DNA from 2 places in the Kocuria sp. CPCC 205235 genome. Region 1 is predicted to be linked to the other one. Evidence: predicted binding sites of a transcription regulator. Region 1 holds the regulator's gene; the other holds the start of a gene.
The links. The regulator HrcA, encoded in region 1, represses chaperone genes, less so after heat shock. The targets are predictions, from matches to a motif close to TTNGCACTCGNNNNNNNCGAGTGCNAA.

Region 1 (4,365 bases):
GGGGTCGGGATCGACCTTGAGTTCCACGTAGAGGTCACCGTTGGGTCCGCCGGCGGTACCGGCCTCACCCTGACCCGAGAGTCGGATGCGGTTACCGGACTGGACGCCCGCCGGAATCTTGATGGTGAGCGGGCGGCGGTCACGCACGCGACCCTCGCCGTAGCATTCGTGGCATGGGTTCTCGATCACGGTGCCGAAGCCGTTACAGGACGCGCACGGTGCCTGGGTGGTCACCACACCCAGGATCGACTGCTTCTGGTACTGCATGTGACCGGAGCCGCGGCACATGGAGCACGTGGTGGGGCTGGTGCCGGGCTGGCAGCACGAACCTTGACACGTGGGGCAGACGACCGCGGTGTCCACGGTGATGTCCTTCTCAATGCCGAACACTGCGTCCTTCAGCGAAATGCGCACGTTGATGAGCGCGTCCTGGCCCTGTCGGGTACGGGACTGGGGCCCGCGCTGCCCGGCGGCACCGGCGCCCTGGAAGAAGGTCTCGAAGATGTCCGCGAAACCGAAGCCGGAGCCGGGGAAGCCCCCGCCGAAACCGGTGTCGGTTCCGTTCTCGTTACCCGTGGCGTCGTAGACGCGGCGCTTTTCGGGGTCCGCCAGGACATCGTTCGCGTGGGACACACGCTTGAACTCTTCGGCGGCCTCCGGGGAGGGATTCACGTCCGGGTGGAGTTTGCGGGCCTTCTTGCGGTAGGCGCGCTTGATCTCTTCCGGGCTGGCATCCCGGGTCACGCCCAGGGTTTCGTAGTGATCGCTCACGATGGAATCGATTCTTCTTTCGTCAGTGTGTGTTTCTCAACGCGGATGGGGAACGGTGCCACGGCGGGCGCCGCTACTCCCCCAGCGTGTGGGACAAATAGCGTGCCACGGCGCGGACCGCGGCCATGGTGGAGGGGTAATCCATTCGGGTGGGACCCACCACGCCCAGTTTGGACACGGATTCTGGGCCGTAGCCGGTGGCCACCACGGAAGTTTCCGCGAGCGGGTCGTCGGTACTGTCGGACCCGATACGCACGGCCACACCACGGACATCCTGTTGCATCTCTGACAACAATCGCAGCATGACCACTTGTTCCTCAAGTGCTTCGAGCACGGGACCGATACTGAGAGCAAAGTCACCGCTGAAGCGCGCCAGGTTGGCCGTGCCGGCCATGACCAGTCGGTGGTCCTCCGACGACGCCGCGAGCGACGCGAGTGCCTCGGCCACCACCGTGCCGGCCTCGGCCAGTTCCGGGGGCAGCTGCCGAACCAGGTTCGAGGCGCCCGCGGGTACGTCCTGCAGGGGCCGCCCCATGACCGACGCCAGCACACGGGCCCGCAGCTCCATGAGTTCGTGCTCAGGCAGTGCCCGGCTCACTTCAACGATGCGCTGCAGGACCCGGCCGGACGTTGGAATGAACACGACCAGCAGGGAGGTGCCGCCCACGTCCACGAGCTCCACGTGGCGCAGGGTGGTGCCGGAGGCCGCCGGGTACTGGATCACTGCCACCTGGTGCGTTAGCTGGGCGAGGAGCCGCACGGTGCGTTCCATGGCGTCGTCGAGGTCGTCCGCGCCGTCCAGGAACGACTGGATGGCGCGTTTCTGCGGAGACGACAATGGCCGAACCGAGGCAATCTGGTCCACGAAGGTGCGGTAACCCTTGTCCGTAGGGATGCGGCCGGAACTGGTGTGCGGGGCCACGATCAGGCCGTCTTCCTCCAACGCGGCCATGTCGTTGCGGACGGTGGCGGAGGAAACGCCCAATTGATGCCGTTCCACCAGCGCCTTGGATCCCACGGGCTCCCGTGAATGGACGTAGTCCTCGACAATGGCCCGCAAGATTTCTGCTCTGCGCGGCTGGCTCACTCGTGTCACCTCCCCGGCGTGGACGGGCTTGCACCATGGATCTGGTCTCCGTGGCTATTTTGGCACTCAATGGTTGACAGTGCTAATTCACATGAGTCTACCCCCGGTCTCCCCGCACGCTATTTGGTACGCTCGCGGCTGATCATCCACCCCGCACGTGAGGACGGCGCATCGTGACAGCATCCGGTTGGACCTGGGGCCCGCAGGATTTGACCAGCCCAGCGGTGGCCCGCACCGGACCCGTGCCCCGCGAGACCGCGCTGGAACCCGGCATGGTTCTCGAAGATGCGCAGACCGGCTGGGTGGGTGCCGCGGTGAGCCTGGAAACCATTGGTGGTATGCGCGTGGTCGGTCTGGAGGACCGGCACGGGAAGATCAAGACCTTTCCGCTCGGACCCGGGTTCCTGCTCGACGGTGAGCCCATCAAGCTGGGGCCACCCGCGCGAAAGACCGGGCCCAAGAAACCCGCTCGCACCCGCTCGGGCTCCGTGGCGGTGGAGGGGTTGCGCGCCAGCGTGGCCAAGGAGTCACGCATCTGGGTCGAGGGCTATCACGACGCCGAACTGGTCGCCAAGGTCTGGGGTCATGACTTGGCGGTCGAGGGCATCGTGGTGGAACCGCTGCACGGTATCGACGATCTTCCCGCGGCGGTCCGCGAGTTCAATCCGGGCCGCGAAAGACGACTCGGCGTTCTGGTGGACCACCTGGTCACAGGATCCAAGGAATCCAAGATCGCTGCGGACGCGCTGCGCGTTCCCGGGGCCCAGGGCAATTTGTTGGTCCTTGGCCACCCGTATGTGGACATCTGGCAGGCCGTGAAACCCTCGGTTCTGGGCTTACAGGAGTGGCCCGTGATTCCGCGCGGGATCGATTGGAAAACGGGCATGGCCAAGGCGCTGGGTCTGCCCCATAAGACTCCCGCGGACATCGGGCAGGCCTGGCAGCGGATTCTGGCCCGCGTGGACTCCTACTCGGACCTGGAACCATCACTGCTGGGACGGGTCGAGGAGCTCATCGATTTCCTCACGGCACCGCAGTAATTCCCCCCGCGACGTCAATGGAGCAAATGCACTACCGAGGCTATGGATCAGAGCCAATGGTGGCCCTTCGGGGTGGTGCGAGTAACATCGCCGGCTCAGCTCGAACACAGACTCAGGCCCCTAGAATGAACCGAATACTTCAAGCGCAGCATCTCGCTGCACGACGGGCTCGTTGCCCCGGAAAGAGACATCTGTGGTTGATCAAGCCTCCGCCCCCTCCGGTTCCCGATCGGTGACCGGTAACGCTCCCGCTTTCGAGAGCATCTCCGCCCAGGCCGAACCCTTGGATATTTCCCAGGACAGGCAGTTCGCCACCCTCGCGCACCTGGGCGGTGTCGCCGGTGCACTGCCCAGCTACTTGATTCACCGCACGCTGGGAGATCGCGGACCGTTCACCCGCCAGGAGTCCCGCGAAGCGCTCAACTTTTCCCTGTTGCCCACCCTGATCATCCTGGTGGGCATTGCGTTGTCCCTGATTCCCGCGGTCGGTTGGGTCTTTGCCTTGGTAGCCGCCCTCACCTGGGTCGTTCTGGCGGTCCAATCGGTGATTGCCGGCATCAAGGTCAACCAGGGCGAGCCCTACCAATACCGCGGCAACACACACCTTTTCGACAAGCTGCAGACCAGGCGTTCCGCCAAGGCCTGAACCTCACCTCAGCTATGACGACGCCGCCGCGTCCGGTTGATCCGGACGCGGCGGTTTTTGTTCGCGTTTCGTTCTACTGCCCTGCGCGCCACTTCGTGGTGGCATTCCACCGGACGGCTGCGCCCAGCGGCGGATGCGTCACCAGTCGAGCAGGCGACGGGTCACGGCGTCGGCCATGAGACGACCTTGGTCGGTGAGTATCACGCGCCCAGCGATCGCGGCGGGCCCGTCCACCCAGCCGTCCGCGATGAGCCCGGCCACCGCGTTACGCCCTTCGGGACGCAGACTTGAAGTCTCAAGACCCTCACGTATGCGGATCCCCAGCATCACGTGCTCGAGGTACTGCGTGTCCGGATCCAGGGTTTCGCGGCCCACGGCCGGTGATACCCCGTCACGGACCTTGTTCGTGTACGGCAGCGGGTGCTTGATGTTCCACCAGCGCACGCCGTCCATGTGGGAATGGGCTCCGGGGCCGATGCCCCACCAGTCCTGATTCCGCCAATACGCAATGTTGTGTGCGCTGCGGTTCTGCTCGGCGCTGCGGCCTTCGGCGGCGCGGGACCAGTTGGAGACCTCGTACCATTCGAATCCGGCTTCGCGCAGTAGGCGATCGGCCAGGATGTACTTCTCTGCCTGATCGTCGGGATCCACCTCGGGTACCTCACCGCGCCGGATCTGCGCTGCGAGCTTGGTTCCGTCCTCGATGATCAACGAATACGCTGAGATATGGTCGGGTTCGAGCTCCAGTGCGGCCTCGACGGAGCGTTGCCAATCCGCCACGGTCTCCCCCGGTGTTCCGTAGATCAGGTCCACGCTGGCCG
Region 2 (4,365 bases), on a different contig from region 1:
ACAGAATTCCGACCAGGGGAGTGCCGCGCTGGGCCAGGGCCTTGATCGCGCACTCCGTGACGGTCTCCCAGCCCTTGCCACGGTGCGATGCGGGGGAACCTTCTCGCACGGACAGGGCCCTATTCAACAGCATGACCCCCTGCTCGGACCACGACGAGAGATCCCCGTGTTCGGGCGGCGACACATCCAGATCGGACTGTAGTTCCTTGTAGATGTTCTGCAGGGAACGGGGAATCGGTCGAACGTGGGGCTGTACCGAGAAGGACAGGCCCATGGCGTGCCCCGGAGTGGGGTACGGATCTTGACCGACGATGAGGACTTTCACCTCCGAGAAGGGCTCCTGGAAGGCCCGGAAAATGTTCTCGCCGCTCGGGAAGGTGCGGTGGCCTGCGGCGTGCTCGGTACGCAGGAATTCGCCCATGTTCCGAATGGTCGGCTCCACGGGTTGTAGCGCCTGTGCCCAGTCGTCGCTCATGATCTCGTTCAAGGGACGAGGGTCGGTCATGAGTGGATCTCCATTCACGGGTGGCTACGAATTACACGTATGAGATTACCGGTTAGGGTGGCTGTCATGGCTGAACCGGACGATGGGCTCGATTCCCTGGACAAGGCCATCCTGCAGCTGGAATCCGAGCACTGGAAGTATCGCGGCGCGAAAGAATCCGCGATACGGCAGCGCCTGGGCCTCAGCCCCGTGAATTACTACCAGCGCCTCAATGCACTGATCGACCGCGACGACGCCGCTCGGTTCGCTCCCATGCTGATCTCTCGTCTCCGCCGGGCGCGGCTGCGCTGACGGGTAGGAGAACTCGGAGCGGGCGTGGGATAGTAGAAGCAAACCCTGGCTGACCGGAAGCGCACATAATGAGTGAATACCCCCGCGACGAATTCGACGACGTTCCCGAGGACGGAACGCGTCAAGGTGCCCACCGAGGTCACAACCCTCAGGCTCGCACCGGTTCTCGCAAGGGATTTCTCGCCATCATCGGGGCGGGAATCCTGGCGCTGGCCGTGGGAGCCGTGGCGTTCGTGAATGCTCCGCGCACCGCTCAGGACGCCGTCGAGAACACCCCGTCACCATCGGGCAGCATCACTACAAGCACTTCCGAACCCAGCCCGTCAGAAACTTCGGACGACCCCACGAACGAACCCACAGATCCGGGGGCGCAAGTTCCAGCCGTACCCGGTGAGGGTGGCGTACCCGGCCAGGAGCCGGCCGCACCCGCGGATCCAGGCGCACCCCAGGACCCAGCTGCCCCGGTCGCACCCGAGTCACCAGCCGCTCCGGAAGCTCCCGCGCCTCCTGCACCGCCTGCACAGCCCGGTCCCGAGACCCCGGTCAATCCGGCGCCCGAGGTTCCAGGCGTTCCTCCCGAAGTACCGGGCGAAGGGGAAGCACCGGCCGGAGACCCTGCCGAGCCGGGCACCGGCGCGGCCGACTCCGAGCCCGGTGACTCCGCCGGTCAGGAACAAGCGGGCGCAGCCAACGGAGCGGACTCCTCTGATGCCGCTACCGGGAAGGCCGCCGACAACGCAGCCGAACCCGCCGTCACCTCACCGGACGCCGCGGCCGCCGCCGGGGCGTCCCAGAGTCCGTAGAAGTAGGCGTATTCGGCGTTTCAGCCCCGAATGAAACGTGAGTTCTCCTGACTCAAGACGTTTGCACTCTCCGGGGGCGAGTGCCAGTATTGACTTAGCACTCAGTTGAGTGGACTGCTAACCCCGGGTCCGGGGGAGGCCCACTCGCACGATCGAGTGAAAACCATCCATCACGGTGAGGTGCGTTTCGCACGGGTGAGGACCCGCGCGAACCATCGTCCGTCGCGGGCACCGTGATGAACAGATTTGTTTGTCAACCGTCCAGGAGGGACGCAACACATGGCAAAGATGATCGCATTTGACGAAGAGGCACGCCGCGGACTCGAGCGGGGTCTGAACACCCTCGCCGATGCCGTCAAGGTGACCCTTGGCCCGCGCGGACGCAACGTTGTTCTGGAGAAGGCCTGGGGCGCTCCCACCATCACCAACGATGGTGTGTCGATCGCCAAGGAAATCGAGCTCGAGGATCCGTACGAGAAGATCGGCGCCGAGCTCGTCAAGGAAGTTGCCAAGAAGACCGACGATATCGCCGGTGACGGTACCACCACGGCCACCGTGCTCGCACAGGCCCTGGTCAAGGAAGGCCTGCGCAACGTTGCCGCCGGTGCCGACCCGCTGTCGCTCAAGCGCGGTATCGAGAAGGCCGTTGCCGCCGTGACCGAGGAACTGCTGTCCTCGGCCAAGGAGATCGAGACCGAGGAAGAGATTGCCGCCACGGCGTCGATCTCCGCCGCTGACCCCGAGATCGGCAAGCTCATTGCTGCCGCCATGGAGAAGGTCGGCAAGGAAGGCGTCATCACGGTCGAGGAGTCCAACACCTTTGGGCTGGACCTCGAACTGACCGAAGGTATGCGCTTCGACAAGGGCTACCTGTCCGGTTACTTCGTGACCGACGCAGATCGTCAGGAAGCGGTCCTCGAGGATCCCTACATCCTGATCGTCAATTCCAAGATCTCCAACGTGAAGGACCTGGTCCCCGTCCTGGAGAAGGTCATGCAGGCCTCCAAGCCGCTGCTGATCATCGCCGAGGACGTCGAGGGCGAGGCCCTGGCCATGCTCGTGCTGAACAAGATGCGCGGGGCCGTGAAGTCCGTGGCCGTCAAGGCCCCCGGCTTCGGTGACCGTCGCAAGGCCCAGTTGGCAGACATCGCCATCCTCACCGGCGGTCAGGTCATCACCGAAGAGGTCGGCCTGTCCCTGGAGTCCGCAACTCTGGACCTGCTGGGCACCGCCCGCAAGGTGGTCGTCACCAAGGACGAGACCACCATCGTCGACGGCGCCGGCACTCAGGACGAGATCGAAGGCCGCGTGGCCCAGATCCGCGCCGAGATCGCCAACTCCGATTCGGACTACGACCGAGAGAAGCTGCAGGAGCGCCTGGCCAAGCTGGCCGGCGGTGTGGCAGTGCTCAAGGCTGGTGCCGCTACCGAGGTGGAGCTCAAGGAGCGCAAGCACCGCATCGAGGATGCCGTACGCAACGCCAAGGCAGCCGTTGAAGAGGGCATCGTCGCCGGTGGTGGCGTGGCACTCATCCAGGCCGGTCAGAAGGCCTTCGACAAGCTGCAGCTCACCGGTGACGAAGCAACTGGCGCCAACATCGTCAAGGTGGCCATCGACGCACCGCTCAAGCAGATCGCCGCGAACGCGGGCATGGAGCCCGGCGTTGTCGTGGACAAGGTGCGCGGCCTGCCCACCGGTCACGGTCTCAACGCCGCAACTGGTGAATACACCGACCTGATGGCTGCGGGCATCAACGACCCGGTCAAGGTGACCCGCTCTGCGCTGCAGAACGCGGCCTCCATCGCCGGCCTGTTCCTCACCACCGAGGCAGTCGTCGCGGACAAGCCCGAGCCCGAGGCTCCCGCCGGTGCCGGTGCGGATCCCATGGGTGGCATGGGCGGCATGATGTAAGCAGTGCCCTAGGGCACGCTTGACCGCCTCGTGCGGTTCAGCCGTCACAGAGCCCCCGGAACGCAGTTCAGCTGCGTTCCGGGGGCTCTGTCGTGCGCCTATGATCGGAGCTAGACAGGAGGTGCACCGTGTGGGAGTGGGACGAAGAATTCTGGGCCCAGGCCACGGCGGTGCTGCTCGCTTTCGGTTTGTGCACCGTTGTGGGGGTGGAACGACAGCTCAGGCGAAAATCCGCCGGAATTCGCACCCACGCACTGGTGGGCACGGGCTCGGCCATTTTCACGCTGGTTTCCGCCTATGGTTTCCATGTGCTTCCCGGAATCGAGCAGGGACCGGGAGATCCCTCGCGTATCGCGGCGCAGGTGGTTACGGGAATCGGGTTCCTTGGGGCGGGGGTCATTTTCCTGCACAAAGACGTGGTTCACGGGCTGACAACGGCCGCGAGCGTTTGGGTTGCTGCGGCAGTGGGCATGGCTTGTGGGGCCGGGCTGTTCTCCTTGGCGGTCCTCGGAACATTGATCCAGTTGTTCGTCTCCCTGGTGCTCAAACCGGTCTCCGCTTTTCTGCACAAATACCCCGGTCACCGGGCCGTTGAACTTCGCTACGAGGACGGCAAAGGGGTGCTGCGCTCCGTTCTTGCCGCGGCCACGGAATTGGATCTTGCGGTCACGGTGCTGCGCACGGATCGGATGTACACCAGTTCCGGAGCTCACGTGGTGATGGTGCTCAAGATGCTGGGGCGCACGGACGTCCACCGTGCCGTGGTCGAGTTCTCCGAGCTGCCCGGTGTGATCTCTGCAGCGGTGATGCCGGAACCGGAAGCCGACGAATAGTCAGTTACTGCCTGTCGGAATC

Region 2: the regulator HrcA is predicted to act here: its motif matches at 1,694-1,720, upstream of groL (chaperonin GroEL).

What each region holds. Positions count from the first base shown of each region.
Region 1 is NZ_JAVKPR010000014.1:53,575-57,939, forward strand. It holds gene dnaJ (molecular chaperone DnaJ) at 1-771, opposite strand, end outside; gene hrcA (heat-inducible transcriptional repressor HrcA) at 845-1,858, opposite strand; gene RF638_RS10685 (DUF3097 domain-containing protein) at 2,032-2,898, shown strand; gene RF638_RS10690 (DUF4870 domain-containing protein) at 3,092-3,544, shown strand; gene hemW (radical SAM family heme chaperone HemW) at 3,683-4,365, opposite strand, start outside.
Region 2 is NZ_JAVKPR010000021.1:21,404-25,768, forward strand. It holds gene RF638_RS12840 (uracil-DNA glycosylase) at 1-505, opposite strand, end outside; gene RF638_RS12845 (DUF3263 domain-containing protein) at 572-796, shown strand; gene RF638_RS12850 (hypothetical protein) at 865-1,599, shown strand; gene groL (chaperonin GroEL) at 1,879-3,510, shown strand; gene RF638_RS12860 (MgtC/SapB family protein) at 3,639-4,343, shown strand.